3 regions of the Dongia sp. P2_B8 genome follow, and region 2 is predicted to be linked to each of the others. Evidence: riboswitches for the same ligand, from Rfam matches in the RefSeq annotation. Region 2 holds a riboswitch; each other region holds the start of a gene.
What was found. A riboswitch is a leader RNA that binds a small molecule or an ion and turns the genes downstream of it on or off. The one in region 2 is predicted to bind S-adenosylmethionine.

Region 1 (5,987 bases), 910 kb from region 2:
GGGTGTCGGCGACATGTCGGGCGACGTGTTCGGCAACGGCATGCTGCTCTCGGCGCACACCAAGCTGGTGGCTGCCTTCAACCACATGCACATCTTCCTTGATCCCAATCCGGACCCGAAGGCGACCTTGGCCGAACGCCAGCGCCTCTTCAACCTGCCGCGCTCCGGCTGGAACGATTACGATGCCAAACTGATCTCGCCCGGCGGCGGCATCTTCGAGCGCAAGGCGAAATCGATCAAGCTCTCGCCGGAAGTGAAACAGCGCTTCGGCTTCACCAAGGATCAGGTGACGCCCAACGAGCTCATCCAGCTGCTGCTGAAGACCGAGGTCGATTTGCTGTGGTTCGGCGGCATCGGCACCTATGTGAAGGCGACCGACGAGACCCATGCCGATGTCGGCGACCGCGCCAATGACGGGACCCGCGTCAATGGCGAGGAATTGCGCTGCCGGGTGATCGGCGAAGGCGCCAATCTCGGCTGCACCCAGCGCGGCCGCGTCGAAGCAGCCCTCCACGGCAAGCGCCTCAACACCGATGCGGTCGACAATTCCGCCGGCGTCGATACCTCGGATCACGAGGTCAACATCAAGATCCTCATTAACGAGGCTATCGCCGCCGGCGATCTCACCATGAAGCAGCGCGACAAGCTGCTCGCTGAAATGACCGACGAGGTCGGGACCCTCGTGCTGCGCGACAATTACCTGCAGTCCCAGGCGCTGTCGGTCGCGGAGGCGCAAAGCTATACGCTCCTCGACCAGCAGGGCCGCTTCATGCGTGGCCTGGAGCGCATCAACCGCCTCGACCGCGCCATCGAATATCTGCCGGACGATGAGATCATGCGTGCGCGCCTGACCCAGCGCATCGGCCTCACACGCTCGGAAAGCGCTGTCCTGCTGGCCTATGCCAAGATGGCGCTCTATGACGAATTGCTGCCGTCCGATCTGCCGGACGATCCGCAGCTGGCCGACGATCTCATCTCATATTTCCCGCAGCAGCTGCGCGAGGGCTATCAGCCGCTCATCCACAAGCATCGCCTGCGCCGCGAGATCATCTCGACCGTCGTCACCAACTCGCTCGTCAATCGCATGGGCGCCACCTTCGTTCATGTGACCAAGGAGAAGACCGGCCAGAGCGCCTCCGCCATCGCCCGCGCCTATGCCATCACCCGCGGTGCTTTCAAGCTGCGGGATCTGTGGTCGGGTATCCAGGCGCTCGACAACAAAGTCTCGGCCAGCATCCAGACCTCGATGCTGATCGAGATCAACCGGCTTGCCGAAGCTGCGACCCTGTGGTTCCTCCGCAACGGCCAGCATCCGCTCGACATCGCCGCCAACATCGCTGCGACCGAACCCGGCATCATTGCCATCGAAGCGGCCTTGGGCACGATCCTCTCGCCGGCCGATCAGGCCGCCAACACCAAGCGTTATGGCGCCCTTATGTCGGGTGGCGTGCCGGACCGGCTGGCACGGCGCATTTCGCAATTGGCCAGCATCGGCACGACGCTTGATGTGGTGCGCATTGCCGCCCAGACCAAGATCAAGGTCGAGGATGTGGCCGCCACCTATTTTGCCATCGGCGACCAGTTCAACATCGACTGGCTGCGGACAGGGGCGAAGGGATTGATCGGCGACAGCCATTGGCAGCGCCTCGCGGTGTTTGCCATCGTCGACGATCTCAACACCCATCAGCGTGATCTGACGGTTGCGGTCCTCGCCAACGATCTGGGGCTCACCGGTGAAAAGGCGATCGACGGCTGGAAAGCCGGCCGCACCGCCGCCCTGCCACGCGCCGAGGCCCTGTTCACCGATCTGCGCCAGGTCGGCAAACTGGAGCTCGCCATGCTGGCGGTCGCCAACCGCGCGCTTCGGAGCCTGCTGGATTAAAGCGAAACGCCCCTCACCCCAACCCCTCTCCCCGTAAGAACGGGGAGAGGGGCTTTATACCGAGCTTGCTCGAAACTCCCTCGCCCCGCTTGCGGGGAGAGGGTCGGGGTGAGGGGACTTTCGTTCCCTAAACCTTCGCCGAACTGAAGATGAGCCGCAGCCCCAGCCCTGCCATCACGGCCCCGGCGATGCGGTCGATCCAGCCCTTGGCGCGAAGATAGGCCGCACGCGGTTTGGCCGTCGAGAAGGCGAGTGCCACGGCCGAATACCAGCCGCCTTCCACCAGGAACAGCAGGCCCGGCAGCAGGATCATCGTGCCGGTCGAGGGATTGGACGGCAGCAAGGCTGCAAAGACGCTGCTGTAGAAAATCACGGTCTTCGGGTTGCTGAGCTGCGTCGCCAGCGCCAGCAGGAAAGTGCGGAATACGCCGCTCCGCGATGGATCTGCCATCGCCGCCTGCAAGGGCTGCCTGGCGCCCCGCCACAGCTGGTAGCCGAGATAGACGAGATAGGCGCCACCACCGATCTTGAATCCCATATAGAGCCATTCGACCTGCATGAAGAGCGCCTGCAAGCCGATGACGGCAAGTGTTGCCAGGATCATTCCGCCCAACCCCATGCCGAGTGCCGATGCCAGCCCATGGTGCCGCGATTGCGAAAGAGAAATGCGTGCCACCAGCAGAAAACTGGGACCGCCCGGGGATGACGAACTTGAGAATACCCTGCCAACACCATCTGCGGCCAACTAAACAAAGCCGTCATCCCCGGGCTTGACCCGGGGATCCACTCTTGCAACAGCCTGACTGACCCGCCCCGCTTCCTTGGCAAAAACATGCCGGCTCGCCTGGCAAATTCACCCTCGTTATGCGGCAAAACGCCCCACAACATGCGTGAAACGCTACCCTGGGCGGCCGTCAAAGCCTGATAAATCGTATTGTAGCTTGGGTGCCGCATCGGTTAAATAGAAGCATTCCGTGGTGATTTGGCCGGCCGGCTTGCAGCCACGTAAAAAAACTCGCTAAAGGGCCGCCCGAGATTTTCAAAAGTGGAATCTCAAGGCTGCGGACCCAGGGCGAGCCATTTGCCGATTTTTGGGTGACCGCACATGCCGATCAAGATTGCCGACAAGCTCCCTGCCTTCCAGGCCCTCCAGAACGAGGGCGTGCGCGTGATGACCGAGACAGCGGCAATCCGCCAGGACATCCGCCCGCTGCAGATCGGCCTGCTCAACCTGATGCCGAACAAGATCAAGACCGAGTTGCAGATCGCGCGCCTGCTCGGCGCCACCCCCCTGCAGATCGATCTCTCCTTGATCCGCATCGGCAACCATGCCGCCAAGAACACGGCGGAAGACCATCTGCGGACTTTCTATCAGACCTGGGAGAATGCGCGGCATCGCAAATTCGACGGCTTCATCATCACCGGCACGCCGGTCGAGACGATCCCCTACGAAGACGTGACCTATTGGCCGGAGATGCAGCAGATCTTCGACTGGACCACGACCAACGCGCATTCGACGATCAATGTTTGCTGGGGTGCCATGGCGGCACTTTACCATTTCCACGGCGTACCGAAGCATCAGTTGCCGGAAAAGGCGTTCGGTGTCTATCGCCAGAAGATCATGAAGCCGTCGTCACCCTTCCTGATCGGATTCTCGGATGATTTCGTGATACCGATCTCGCGCTGGGCCGAAATCAGAACCGCCGACGTGGCGGCGTGCCCGGATGTCGACGTGCTGGCCTATTCCGACGAGAAAGGTGTCTGCATCGCCCAGAGTCGCGGCGCGCGCCGTCTCCACGTGCTCGATCACATGGAATATGATGCGACCTCCCTCGGCGATGAATATGCGCGCGACATCAACGCCAATGTCCCGATCAAGCTGCCGCACGACTATTTCCCTGCCGATGATGCCGCACGGCCGCCGCTTAACCGCTGGCGCCCGCATGCGCATCTCTTCTTCTCGAACTGGATCAACGAGATCTATCAGACGACACCCTTCGAGATCGAGAAGGTCGGCCAGTAAGGGGCCGCAGCGGTGGCGGAGCCACCACCGGCCCGGCGGCAGCGCTGGAAACCCGGGAAGGAACCATGGCCGGAAGATTGAAATCTGTCCGCCAATCTTCCAAAATCCGGCTCTTGGGGGCTCGGATTTCCCGCCTGACAGCGCCCCTCCAGGCTCCAGGGCAGGAAACCCAGCACAGGGGCCCCTGGCAATGGCTTCTTTCAAGGTTTTCTTTGCTTTTCGGGCGCTTGGCGGCTATCACTTGGCCGCGGCCGGGCCCCGTCTGAATGACCGTTGGCTAGGCCGTTTCTCAGTTCTTGGAAACAATTTGGGCCTTGGAAGTGGTTTAGGGGTATGCAGGGGTCGGATGGCATCGGGGATGAGCTGGTCCAGCTGCGGCATAAGATCGATGCGATCGACAGCCAGCTGCACGATCTGCTCATGCAGCGGACGGAACTGGCCGTTGCGGTGGGCGCCACCAAGGCAGCGCGCCAGCCGCTGACCGGCGAATCGCCCGCGGAAGGCGCCAAGTTCATGCGCCCGGCCCGCGAGGCCAAGATCCTGCGCCGCCTCATTGCGCGCCACAAAGGCAAGCTGCCCAAGGCCGTCATCGTGCGCATGTGGCGCGAAATGATCTCCGCCCTCCTCCAGGTCGAAGGCCCTTTTGTGGTCGCGGTCTATGCCCCGCAGGCCCATCCCGGTTTCTGGGACCTGGCGCGCGATCATTATGGCAGCCAGGTCAAGCTCCTCACCTTCAGCCGCGTCGACCGCGCCTTGAGCGCCGTCATGGACGGATCCGCCACGGTCGCTGTCCTGCCCTTCCCGCGCGAGGATGACAACGACCCCTGGTGGCGGCGCCTGATGGGCTCGGCCCAGCTGCCCCATGTCGTGGCCCGCTTGCCCTTTGGCGATCCCGGCAACCAGCGCAACCCGGATCTCCAGGCCCTCGTCGTCGGCCGCTCGCCCACCGAACCCACCGACCGCGACCATTCATTGATCGTGCTTGAAGCCCCGGAACCGGTCAGCCGCTCCAGCCTGCGCCAGGCCCTGGCCGGTGTCGGGCTTGAGACCAGCTTCATCCATGGCGGGCGCGATCAACTGGGCCGCGATCAGCTGGGCCCGGACCTCAACCTCATCGAGGTTGCGGGCTATGTGGCCGAGGCCGATCCGCGCCTGACCCTGGTCGCCAGCGGCCTCGGCAAGGATGCCAAGCTGCACACGATCGGCTCCTATGCCGAACCCCTGACCAAGGCCGAGCTCAGCGACGAACCGAGCGGCCACTAACACAGACGCAACGCGCCTTGGAGCCCAGATCATGACCTTGACCGTTCGCCCCGGAATTCTCGACATCGCCGCCTATGTGCCGGGCGAGCATGATCTGCCGGGATCGGGGCCGATCTACAAGATGTCGTCGAACGAGAGCGCCCTGGGCGCCAGCCGCCTCGCCATGGAAGCCTATGCCAAGGGCGCCATGGAGATGCACCGCTATCCGGACGGCGCCAGCATGGCGCTCCGCACGGCCCTGGCGGCGCAAGTGGGCGGCAAGCCGGAAGAGATCATCTGCGGCACCGGCTCCGACGATATTCTGGTGCTGCTGACCCGCGCCTATGCGGGTCCTGGCGACGAGGTTCTCTATTCGCGCCACGGCTTCCTCATCTATCCGATCGCTGCGCAATCGGTGGGTGCGATCCCCGTCGCGGCACCGGAGAAGAACCTCACCACCGATGTCGATGCGCTGTTGGCGGCCGTGACGCCCAAGACCAGGATCTGCTTCGTCGCCAACCCGAACAACCCGACCGGCAGCTATATCCCGGCTGCCGAGATGAAGCGGCTGCGCGATGGGCTGCCGGAGAATGTGCTCCTCGTCATCGACGCGGCCTACGCCGAATATGTCGACAAGCCGGACTACAGCAACGGTGCCGAGCTGGTGAAGACACATGACAATGTCCTCATGTCCTGCACCTTCTCCAAGATCTACGGCCTGGCGGCACTCCGCCTCGGCTGGGCCTATGGCAACAAAAGCATCATGGACGTGCTGCACCGTATCCGCGGCGTGTTCAACGTGCCGGCGCCCGCGCAATTGGCCGGCATCGCGGGCCTTGC
Region 2 (5,987 bases):
TCGGCGCTCCTCGCCTCCACCATCGGCAGCAGGCCCAATCTTGGCCATCCGGGCGCCAAGTACAATAAGGGCATGGTCCACGCCGAGCAGCTGGAGATCATGCTCACCACGCTCTTGAAGCGCCTCTTCAATGCGCGCTTTGCCGAGCATCGCGTGGGCAGTGGATCGCTCGCCAATCTTTATACCTATATGGCGACCTGCCAGCCCGGCGATGCGATCATGGCCTTCTCGGACGCGGCCGCCGGTCATCCGACCCATCATGCGATTGGCGCTGCCGGACTCTATGGCCTCAAGGTCCATGACGTGCCTTTCGATGTCGCGCGAATGGATGTCGATGCCGACGCCTTGCTCGATGCGGCCAAACGCATCCGGCCCAAGCTGATCATCGTCGCCGGCAGCATGTGCCTCTTCCCCTACAACCTCAAAGCCGTGCGCGATGTGGCCGATGAAGTCGGCGCCTATGTTCTCTATGACGCGGCGCATATGGGTGGGCTCATTGCCGGCGGCTGTTTCCAGCAGCCGCTCGTCGAGGGCGCTGATCTGATGACCGGGTCGACCTACAAATCCTTCGGTGGTCCGGCATCTGGCATGATCCTCACCAATTCGCCGGAACTGGCCGAGCGCCTCGACCGTATCGCCTTCCCCGGCCTCACGGCCAATTTCGATCTTGGGCGGACGGCAGCGATGATCGTCGCGGTGATGGATTTGCTGGCATTCGGCCCTGCCTATGCGCGGGCCTGCATTGCCAATGCCCAGGCACTGGCAGCGGCGCTGGATGCCGAAGGGATCGCCGTCTTCAGGCCAACGGGCCGCGACCAGTTCACCACATCACAGCATGTCGCAGTGAACGCGGCCCCCTATGGCGGCGGCAATGCAGCGAGTGCACGGATCGAGCCCGCCAATATCCTGTTCACCAGTATCGGCCTGCCATTGCCTGAGGTCCCGGGCGATGCCAACGGCATCCGCATCGGTACGCAGGAGATCACGCGCTGGGGTTTCACGCCATCGGACATGGCAACGATAGCCCGGCTCACCGCACGGGTGCTGATCGGGAACGAGACGCCGGAACGCGTCAAAGAGAACGTGACGGCATTCCGCCGTCAGTTCCAGGACATTCACTTCATTCGGAAGGCCTGACGGCCTAACCGCCGGCCTTCTAGCGGGGGGCGTAGTCCATTGAGGCGGCCCAGAAACGCTCCAGACGGCGCAGGGTCAGGTTGACCCCATCGAGTTCGCCATCCTTGAAGGTTTCTGAATTCAGCGCCTGGAGATGCTTGTCATACATGTCATGCATCTTCTGGACGACAGCCAGGGCCTTTTCCGACAAGCGGACATGGACTGCACGCCGGTCATGGGGCGAGCGCTCCTGGATGAGATAGCCGTTCTCGACCATCTTCTTGACGTTGTAGGAGACGTTCGAACCGAGGTAATAGCCCCGGTTCGTGAGTTCGCCAACCGACAGCACGTCGCTGCCGATGTTGAACAAGATCATCGCCTGAACGTTGTTGAGATCCCGGATGCCCTGCCGATCAAGATCGGCCTTGATCACTTCAAGGCATTCGCGATGCAAGCGCTCAACCAGCGCAATAGTTTCCAAATAGGCTTTTTTCACCGCTAATCCCCAATAGCGCAGAATCACGCCAAAAACGGTCGCGATTCGGTCTCAAGCTAGCTGCCCATCGTAAAGCAATGGTTAATCCCGCGCCAGTCCGCTAAACGGCCGATCCGGCATTTTCCCGGCGGTCCGGGCATTTAGCCACGCCCGGGCCAGCTTTTAATGGGCCTGTACCGCCCAATCCTTGACCCCCGGGACCGGGGCAAAGCAGGCCTCGACCATCGCCGGGGTGACGGAAGCAAGGTCCGCCGGCCGCCATTTGGGGGCATGGTCCTTGTCGATCAGCTGGGCACGGACGCCCTCGAAAAAGTCATGGCCGGCCATGAAATGCTGGGACAGCCGGAACTCGGTCTTGAGCACGTCAGCAAGCTTCTGGCCGCGCGCCCGGGTCAGATGGGCGAACGTCACCCGAAGGCTCATCGGCGAGAAGCTGCCCAGCGCCTTCAGTGTTTCCACCGCCCAGCTATCGCGCCGTGCGGCGAGCACGGTCATGATTTCATCAAGCGTGTTCAGGCTGAAGACACGCTCAATGTCGGGCAGCATCTGCTCGATCCCCGCGGTATCGACCCGCAGATTGAGCGCATCCAGCGTATCGATGCCGATTTCAGCCACACGCGCACTGGCCACGAAATGCCGGGCAAGGCCGATGCGGACGATTCCAGGCCCGCGCAGTGCCAGGCCGACCAGGCCCAGCGCCAATCCCAGCGCCGGGGTGCAGCGATTGAGGAAATGCCCGGCACCCACATCCGGAAACAGGCCAATGCGGCATTCCGGCATGGCAAAGACGGTTTTGTGGGTCACCACGGGATGCGAGCAGTTGAAGGCAATCCCTGCCCCGCCGCCCATGACGACGCCATCCATCACCGCGATGATCGGCTTGGCATACGTCGCCAGGCGGTGGTTGAGTGTGTATTCGCGGCGGTAGAAATCCTCGAGCATCCCGAGATCACCGCGCTGCTTGGCTGCATGCACGGCCTTGATATCGCCACCCGCACAGAACGCCTTGTCGCCGGCGCCGGTGATGATGATGGCCTTGATATCTACGCGCATTTCCCAGGCCGCCAGCTGGGCGGCGATGGCGTCGATCATGTCGAGCGTCAGCGCGTTCATCGCCTGGGGGCGGTTGAGCACGATCCGGCCATGGCCATTCTCGATGGAAAACAGGACGTCTTGAAATTCGCTCATGATCCGGCCGGCTGCTGGGGAAAGGGGCGGGACTCATCGGCCATGTGAGCCGCCTCGTCAAGCCAACTTGACAACCCACCCCACCCCGGATCATTCTCCGGCCGCGCCGATTTGAAGCTCAGCTTGCGGGCGCGTTATAAATGCAGCTAAAGCGCGGTTTCGGCATGAAACCTGTGTTTTGGCTGCCCGCCCGTCCCTGACGCGGCGGGTTTTGTCGTTTTGGCCCGGTCCACCAGCAACGGACCCGCGGGATTTGAGGGGCAGCTTGCACCGCGTCACCAAGAGCTAAAGCGCTGTATTGCCTTGGCCCCGGGCGGATCTACTGCCTTGAGGAGGCTTTTGCGATGACCACCCCGACCGACACCACGATTCCCCAGCTGCAGGACGAAATCCGGCGCAGCCCACATTGCGCCCAGGTCACCCTGAAAGCGCGCGCCGGTGCAGAGGTCGACCATGCCAGGCGGCCGGAACTCGACCATGTGCAACGGGTCCTGGAAGCCCTGGCAGGCAGCCTTGCCGCCAGCTACCGCCGGTTTGCCGCCGCCCTGGACATCCCGCTCAATAATGTTGAAATCCGCATCGAAGCGGGCTTGGATCTCAATGGCATCGCCGCAGCGGCCGAGGGTGTGCGACCCGGCCCAAGCAATGTCCGCGCAGAGGCGCGATTGTCCAGCCCGGCAGATATCTACGCTTTGGAGCGCCTGCGCATCACAGTCGAACGGCATGATCCCGTGTTGGATCTGCTCAGAAACGTCACGCCCACCCGGCTTGAGATTTCCATAAATTTACGGGACAATAATTCACTAGCTGCCTGACAAGTCACACATCGGAGACGTGAAATGACCATTAGCAAACATCCCGAAACGATCGTGCTCCACGCTGGCCACCGCCGCGACAGCGCCACCAATGCGGTGGCTGTGCCGATCTACCAGACGACGTCCTATCAGTTCGATGATTCAGCGCATGCAGCCGACCTCTTTGGCCTGAAGCGCTTTGGCAACATCTATACCCGCATCATGAACCCGACCACCGCGGTGCTCGAAGAGCGCCTGGCGGCACTCGAAGGTGGCGTGGCGGCACTTGCGGTCTCCTCAGGCCAGGCGGCCTCGGCCTTTGCGATCCAGAACATCGCCAAGGTCGGCGACAATATCGTCTCCTCGACCGATCTTTATGGCGGTACCTGGAATCTCTTTGCCAACACGCTGAAGGACCAGGGCATCGAAGTCCGCTTCGTCGATCCCAAAGACCCGGAAGCCTTCGCCAAGGCCACCGACGCCAAGACCCGCGCCTATTACGCCGAGACCCTGCCCAACCCGAAGCTGCGCGTCTTCCCGATCAAGGAGGTAGCCGATATCGGCCGCAAACTCGGCGTGCCGCTGATCATGGATAATACGGCAGCGCCGATCCTCTGCCGGCCGTTCGATCATGGTGCTGCGATCGTTGTCTATTCGACCACGAAATATATCGGCGGCCACGGCACCTCGATCGGCGGTGCGATCGTCGATGGCGGCAATTTCGATTGGGAGGCCAATGCCGCACGCTTCCCCGGCCTCAACCAGCCGGACCCATCCTATCATGGTGCCGTCTGGACTCAGGCTGTGAAGCCGCTCGGCCCTATCGCCTATATCATCAAGGCGCGTGTCACCCTGCTGCGCGATCTTGGCTCGGCGATGAGCCCCTTCAACGCCTTCCTGTTCATCCAGGGTCTGGAAACGCTGCCGCTGCGCATGCGCGAGCATGTGAAGAACACGCAGGCCGTGGCCGATTATCTCAACGGCCATCCGGCGGTGACCAAGGTCATCCATCCCAGCCGCGCCACCGGCGAAGACAAGCGCCGGGCCGATGCCTATTTGAAAGGCGGCTATGGCGGGCTCGTCGGGTTCGAGATCAAGGGCGGCCTCGATGCCGGCCGTCGCTTCATCGATTCACTGAAGCTGCTCTATCACGTCGCCAATATCGGCGATGCGCGGAGCCTTGCCATCCATCCGGCCTCGACCACGCACTCGCAGCTCAATCCCGACGAGCAGATCGCCAGCGGCGTCTCGGACAGCTATGTGCGCCTCGCCATCGGCATTGAGCATATCGACGACATTCTGGCCGATATTACCCAGGCCCTGGATGCAGCAAGCGGCACCGCAAAGGCCGCGGAGTAAGACTCCACCCATATCCCCGGGCTGGCTGCCACCGGCCCGGGGATAGCTGGGGATGTTGGTGCAAAAGGGCGGTTTCTGCCCCGATTCGCGCGATTAGACTCGCTAGTTGGGTGCATTGCAGCGTATATGCGCGATCAACCTTGAAAGGTGCGATCATGCGTTACGATATCTATCGGCGCGATAATTTGATGCTGGTGTTCGAATCCGGCAAGCCACCCTCAGACATGAACCTCAGCGGCTGGAAAAGGCTGCATATGGGGGTAAATACTCAGGTCCTGGCCCACAGCACCAAGCCCATCAGCCAGATCGACCGGGAAATCACCCAGAACGGCATGACGACAGTGGCCGTCAAGCATGTCGCCAGGCCAATGTAATAGGGCCAATGTGATGGCGCCGGTCTGAAACCCGGGCTTGATCCCGTAAGGAACGAACATGCTGTACGACATCTATCGGCGAAACGCCGAATACATGGTTTTCCCGACCCAGGCCCAGCCTGCCAGCTTCGACGCCAAGAAGGATAAGTGGAAGCTGCAGCAACAGGGCGCCCCGGAACGGCTGATCGTTTCGCTGGGCAAGCCCTTGGCCCAGATCCAGGCCGACATTGCCAAAACCGGCTTCTCGCAGATCAGGGACCGCCTGCAGCGCGCGTAAGCGGTCCGCCGGCTGCGGCGTGTCGTCCATTGCGCTGAGGGCTGCGCCGTTGTATCCGACGGTATCCCCATAGCGACCGAGCAGCCGCCAGATGACTGAGCACAGCCACGACAGCCACGCCAAGCGCCAGCCCTTCGGCCAGTTCCCGCGCATCCGGATGCGCCGCAACCGGCAGGAGGATTGGTCGCGCAGGCTGGTCGCGGAAAATGCCCTCACTGCCAACGATCTCATCTGGCCGGTCTTCGTCAAGGAAGGCGGCCCGGCCCGCGAAGCTGTCCCCTCCATGCCCGGAGTCGACCGGCTGACCATCCCAGCCCTGCTGAAAGCCGCCGAGAAGGCAGCGAAGCTCGGCATTCCGGTCATGGCCCTCTTTCCCGTCGTTC
Region 3 (5,987 bases), 130 kb from region 2:
ATAAACCACCTCCATGCCGGCATCGCGCGCCCGCACTGCAATCTGCTCGGCACCGTTGGAGTGGCCGTCGAGGCCGGGCTTGCCGACCAGGATCTTGATGCGCCGGCCCAATCGCTTGCTCGCCGCATCGACCTGTTTGCGCACATTCTCGATGGCGACGCTGTCCTGGTTGATGCTGGCCCGCGCCACCCCAGTCGGCGCCCGGAACTCGCCGAACACGCGGCGCAGTGCCTCGCCCCATTCGCCGGTCGTGCAGCCGGCATGGGCACAGGCGATCGACGCCTCCATGATATTGCGCCCCGACCGCGCATCGGCCTCAAGCACCGCCACCGCCTTTGCCGCCGCCGCATTGTCACGCGCAGCGCGCCAAGCCTTGAGTGCCGTCACCTGTTCGGCTTCCGCCTTGTCGTCGATGGCCAGGAATCCGCCGTCGCTGCCGGTCAACAAGGGCGATGGGGCACTCTCGGTATAGCGGTTGACACCGACCACCACCTGATCGCCGGTCTCGATGGCGCCTAAACGGCGCGCATTCGATTCCACCAGGCGCTGTTTCATATAGCTCGATTCCACGGCAGCGACCGCGCCACCCATGGCATCGATGCGCGCCAATTCTTCCAGCGCTTCCTTCTTCAGCGCGTCCACCTTGCGCGTGATCTCGACCGATCCATCGAAGATGTCGCCGAATTCAAGGAGATCCGTCTCATAAGCCACGATCTGCTGCAGCCGCAGCGACCATTGCTGATCCCACGGCCGCGGCAGGCCCAAGGCCTCGTTCCAGGCCGGCAATTGCACGGCGCGGGCGCGCGCATTTTTGGAGAGCGTCACAGCCAGCATCTCCAGGAGAATGCGATAGACATTATTCTCCGGCTGCTGCTCGGTGAGGCCGAGACTGTTCACCTGCACGCCATAGCGGAAGCGCCTGAGCTTTGCGTCCGCAACGCCATAACGCTCGCGGCAGATCTCGTCCCATAACTCCGTGAAGGCGCGCATCTTGCAGATCTCGGTGATGAACCTGAGGCCTGCATTGACGAAGAAGCTAATGCGCCCCACCACTTGCGGGAAATCTGCTGCCGGCACCTGCCCGCTCGCTTTCACATGATCGAGAACGGCAACCGCCGTCGCTAGTGCATAGGCCAGCTCCTGCACCGGCGTCGCCCCGGCTTCCTGCAGATGATAGGAACAGACATTGGTGGGATTCCATTTCGGCACCTCGCGATAGGTGAAGCTGATGACATCCGTGATCAGCCGCAGCGAGGGTTCCGGCGGGAAGATATAGGTCCCGCGCGAGAGATATTCTTTGATGATGTCGTTCTGCACCGTCCCCTGCAGCACGCCGCGCGCTGTCCCCTGCTTTTCGGCCGCCGCGATATACAGCGCCAGCAGCCAGGGGGCGGTCGCGTTGATGGTCATCGAGGTGTTCATCTCGGCCAAGGGCAGGCCGTCGAACAGCGCCACCATGTCACCAAGATGGCTGATCGGCACACCAACCTTGCCGACCTCACCCTTGGCCAGTGGGTGGTCGGAATCGTAGCCGGTCTGGGTCGGCAGATCGAAGGCAACGCTGAGCCCCGTCTGCCCGCGCTTGAGGTTGGTGCGGTAGAGTTCGTTGGAGGCCGTGGCCGAGGAATGGCCCGAATAGGTCCGAAACAGCCAGGGCTGTTCCTTGTTCGCCGATTTGCTCATGCCGCTCCCCGCCCAGTTCAGGTCTTTTGTGCGCCGCAATATAGAGGGATTTCGGGGGAAGGCGCAAGATCAGGCCGAAAGGCGGCATTTATTTGTAATATTATTAGCGATCGTGGCTATTGGTGGTCGTGAGGCGCGTCTTTCGCCCAGTGCGGTAGACCGTCATCGATCTTCAGCCAGGACACGCGATCGGACGTCCAGCCGTGCCCGGTCGGAATGAGGCCGGATGCATCGTCCAGCGTTCCCAGCAGGATACCGATGGTATCGCCGCCGCTCATGTATACAGACGATCCGCAATCGACGCAGAAATGCCGCTGATAAAGGGGCGATGATTGAAAGCCCCTGGCCGTGCCGTGCAGGATCTCAAACTGCCGCACCGGCACCTGTGCCCAGGCCGTCACCGGCGCCCCGCTCCAGCGCTGGCACATCTTGCAATGACAATAATCGACGACAGCGCCCGCAGGATCGATGCGATACCGAAAGGCGCCGCACAGGCAATGGCCGGTGAGAAAGATGCCAGATATCATTACATCTCCGTCCAATCCCCTCTCCTTTCAAGGGGAGGGTTAGGGTGGGGGCATAGGCGAGAATTGTGGCAGAACGGGACCGAAACCGGCCCCCACCCTGGCCCTCCCCCTGAAGGGAAAGGGAGAAGCTCTACACTGCCTTCAACGCATTGAGCACATCATCGGCAAGATCGTCCGCATGCTCAAGCCCCACGGAGAGGCGGATAAGCCCCTCGTCGATCCCCTGTTTCGCGCGCTGCTCCACGGTGAGCCGCTGATGCGTGGTGGTCGCCGGATGCGTCGCCAGCGATTTGGAATCACCGAGATTGTTGGAGATCAGCACCAGCTCCAACGCATTCAGGAATTTGAACGCCGCAGCCTTCCCGCCGGCAAGGCTAAGCGACAGCATCGTGCCGCCAGCACTCATCTGCCGCTTGGCGAGCTCATATTGCGGGAACCCTTCGAGCGTCGGATAGTTCACCTGCGCCAACTTGCCATGGCCCTTGAGCGCCCGGGCGATCTTGAGCGAGCTCTCACTCTGCTTGGCGACGCGCAGGTCCAGCGTCTCCAGACCCTTGAGCAGGATCCAGGCATTCATCGGGCTCAAGCTCGGCCCGGTATGGCGGATGAAGGGCTGCAGCGTCTCGTTGATGTACTTCTCGGAGCCCAGCACAATGCCGCCCAGGCACCGCCCCTGCCCATCGATATGCTTGGTCGCCGAATAGACCACGACATCGGCACCCAGTTGCAGCGGCTGCTGCAGCAAGGGTGTGGCGAACACGTTGTCGACCACCACAGTGGCACCGGCCTTGTGCGCAAGGTCGGCAACCGCCTTCAGATCGACGAGGCGCAGGCCCGGATTGCTTGGCGTCTCAAGGAACACGGCCTTGGTCGGCTTGCTCAGCGCCTGTTTCCATTGCTCAAGATCGCGGCCATCGACGAATTCGGTCACCACGCCCCATTTCGGGAGTATTTCGGCAAGAATGAACTGGCACGAGCCGAACAAGGCATCAGACGCCACGATGCGGTCGCCGGCCTTCACCAGGCTGGCCAACGACGCGAACACCGCCGCCATGCCGGATGAGGTGGCGCGCGCCGCTTCCGCGCCTTCGATCGCCGCCATGCGCTGCTCGAACATCGCCACGGTGGGATTGCCGAAACGCGAATAGACAAAGCGCGGCTGACTGTTGTCGAAAGCAGCCTCCGCCTCCTCCGCCGTCTCATAGACATAGCCGGAGGTCATGTAGATCGTCTCCGACGTCTCCTTGAACTGGCTGCGCGTCTGGCCCGCATGCACCAGCTTCGTGGCCGCGTTCCAACTGGCCTTGATATTCCGTGTCACCGTCATGATCGCCTCGTCCTGGACTGGCCCGCGCACCATCACTGGCATGCGGGCAATAAAAAACCCCGACCGATAAGGCCGAGGCTCGGGCGCCCTTGGGCGCTGTCCTGGACCTTTTAGCGTTTGATTTAACGTGGCCGCAATCCGGCACAAATCACCACGGAGCCCGGCCATATTACCGAGCGTCGGCCGATGTTAAGCCATGACTGAGGCCCGCCTGTCAAGCGGGGGGCGCACAATCCGCTCATCCCTGTTCATCACTGGCACACTTGAGCACCAAACTTACTTTTGCTATCTTTCGCTGCAATGCAATGAGTGGGGAAATCATTTGCCTATCGACCAGTCGTTTGCCGCCGATCCGTCTTTGCGGGTGGCAGCCTCACCGCCGGCAATTCTTGCAAAGCCCCACCGTGTCGACGTCAGCAGCCTGCCCGCCATCCAGCGCGTGCAATATGACGGAGCATTGAGCGAACTCGCCCGGCTCTTTTATATCAATCTCGGCCTGTCGCTCTTGACCCTCGGCTTCTATCGCTTCTGGGGCAAGACCGAGATTCGCCGGTACCTCTGGTCACACACGACTGTGCTGGGCGAACGGCTGGAATATCTGGGCACTGGCCGCGAACTACTGATCGGCTTTTTGAAAACCATCGGCTTTGTCGCGATCCTGCTGGCGGTCAACCATTTCCTGCCTGAGATTCTTGATCTGGAAACGCCCATCGGCATCGCAGCTTGGGTGGCGAGCCTCGCGAGTTTCGGCCTGCTATACCTCGCGGCACAATTTGCTGCGCAACGCTATCGCCTCACCCGCACGGCCTGGTGCGGCATCCGCGGCGGCATGGACGGTTCCGCCTGGGCCTACGCTTTCAAGACCGGCGCGCTCTTTATCCCAGCTGCCGCCATCGGCCTCCTGGTCCCATGGTGGCGCATGTCATGTCTTGACCGCCGCGTTGCTGCAAGCCGGCTCGGCAACATGCGCGCTTACCTTGGCGGCGGCCGCAGCGTCTGCTTCTGGTCATTCATGCTGGGCAGCGCGTTGCTCGGCGCGACACAGTCGGGCCTTGATCCGGCGATCGACAAGATCTCGCATCTGCCGCTGGACCAGACCATGCTGGAGGCCCTCACCCTGCTCTGCGCGGGCGTCACGATCCTGATCCTCGTGCCCATCACCTTCGCCGTCTACTTCGCCAACATGCAGCAGGAATTCTTCAACCATCTGCAAATGGGTGACCTGCGCGTTGGTCAGTTGAGCTTCACCAGCGCTGTCACGCCGCTGGCCATGACCTTGCAGCTGGGCTCGGCCGTCATCCTGCTGGTTGGATCGTTGGGCCTCGCCTGGCCACTGGTCATTCATCGCTGGATCAAATTCACGGCCAACAATATCGGCATCTTCGGCAGCATTGATACCGCCGCACTCAAACAGGCCACCGATGTCATGCCGAAAGCCAGCGAAGGTTTGCTCGAAGCACTCGATCCCGGCATTCTCTGATCAACCGACAATATAAGCGAGGACGATACCTTGACCGACGATCTGAGCACGACACAAGCCTCTTTCGGCCGCGCCACAGGCGTGGAAGTACGGACTCGTTTCGTCTATGACGGGCGCCTTGGCCAACTCTATTGGATTTTCATCAAGAACATTCTGCTGATGTTCATAACCCTCAGCATCTGGCGCTTCTGGGGCAAGACACGCGTGCGTCGCTATCTTTGGGCACATACGTCCTTGAGCGGCGACCGCTTCGAATATACCGGCACCGGTGGCGAACTGTTTATCGGCTTCATCATCGTCATGGTGGTTTACGTCATCGGCTTGATCGCCATTACCGCCCTTAGCGTTGCCGTCGGGCCGGAATCTCCGTTCCTCATCGTCCCAAAATACGGCCTGGGTATCGTCATTCTCTATCTGACCTTCGTCGCCCAATATGCGGCACAGCGCTATCGACTGACTCGCACACTTTGGCGCGGCATCCGTGGCGGCATGACCGGTTCGGCGTGGACGTGGGGCTTCAAAGGCCTGTGGTTCTCAATCCTCTCTCTGCTCTCTTTGACTCTGGCCTGGCCCTGGACGCAAATGCGTCTCCTCGACGACCGCCTCAACAATTCATATTTTGGCGACGCGAAAGCGAGCATCGAAACCTCGTCCCGCACGCTCTACATCCCCTACATTCTTGGCACGATCACCTTCTTTGCCGTCACGGGCATCGTTGGATATTTCGGCTACAATTATCTGATGACAAATTATGGCGATGCGCTGCGGGAAATATTCACGCCTATCGAAAATCCCGAAGACCGAGAGCATATGGACGAATACGGCGCAGCGTTCGCAGCCCTCTATACCATTGTCCTGGGCGGCTACCTCGCCATTATCGTGGTCTCCATTCTGGCGTACGCGGCCTACTACGTCGCTTTGCTGCGGGAAGTCGCCAATAAGCTGAGCCTGGGCGGTTTGCGCTTTGCAA

Region 1: linked by a shared signal. The riboswitch ahead of AC1DWZ_RS09635 (homoserine O-succinyltransferase) and the one ahead of AC1DWZ_RS13785 (OsmC family protein) in region 2 are both predicted to bind S-adenosylmethionine.
Region 3: linked by a shared signal. The riboswitch ahead of metZ (O-succinylhomoserine sulfhydrylase) and the one ahead of AC1DWZ_RS13785 (OsmC family protein) in region 2 are both predicted to bind S-adenosylmethionine.

The regions. Positions count from the first base shown of each region.
Region 1 is NZ_JBFUDM010000003.1:428,185-434,171, reverse strand. It holds gene AC1DWZ_RS09645 (NAD-glutamate dehydrogenase) at 1-1,882, shown strand, start outside; gene AC1DWZ_RS09640 (LysE family translocator) at 2,010-2,627, opposite strand; SAM riboswitch at 2,847-2,924, shown strand; gene AC1DWZ_RS09635 (homoserine O-succinyltransferase) at 2,988-3,905, shown strand; gene pheA (chorismate mutase) at 4,239-5,168, shown strand; gene AC1DWZ_RS09625 (pyridoxal phosphate-dependent aminotransferase) at 5,200-5,987, shown strand, end outside.
Region 2 is NZ_JBFUDM010000003.1:1,335,575-1,341,561, reverse strand. It holds gene AC1DWZ_RS13800 (aminotransferase class I/II-fold pyridoxal phosphate-dependent enzyme) at 1-1,137, shown strand, start outside; gene AC1DWZ_RS13795 (MarR family winged helix-turn-helix transcriptional regulator) at 1,157-1,612, opposite strand; gene AC1DWZ_RS13790 (enoyl-CoA hydratase/isomerase family protein) at 1,775-2,800, opposite strand; SAM riboswitch at 2,894-2,969, shown strand; gene AC1DWZ_RS13785 (OsmC family protein) at 3,145-3,615, shown strand; gene AC1DWZ_RS13780 (O-acetylhomoserine aminocarboxypropyltransferase/cysteine synthase family protein) at 3,640-4,953, shown strand; gene AC1DWZ_RS13775 (hypothetical protein) at 5,109-5,327, shown strand; gene AC1DWZ_RS13770 (hypothetical protein) at 5,386-5,604, shown strand; gene hemB (porphobilinogen synthase) at 5,696-5,987, shown strand, end outside.
Region 3 is NZ_JBFUDM010000003.1:1,200,983-1,206,969, reverse strand. It holds gene AC1DWZ_RS13205 (methylmalonyl-CoA mutase family protein) at 1-1,683, opposite strand, end outside; gene AC1DWZ_RS13200 (GFA family protein) at 1,800-2,210, opposite strand; gene metZ (O-succinylhomoserine sulfhydrylase) at 2,341-3,537, opposite strand; SAM riboswitch at 3,628-3,702, opposite strand; gene AC1DWZ_RS13190 (YjgN family protein) at 3,860-5,017, shown strand; gene AC1DWZ_RS13185 (YjgN family protein) at 5,048-5,987, shown strand, end outside.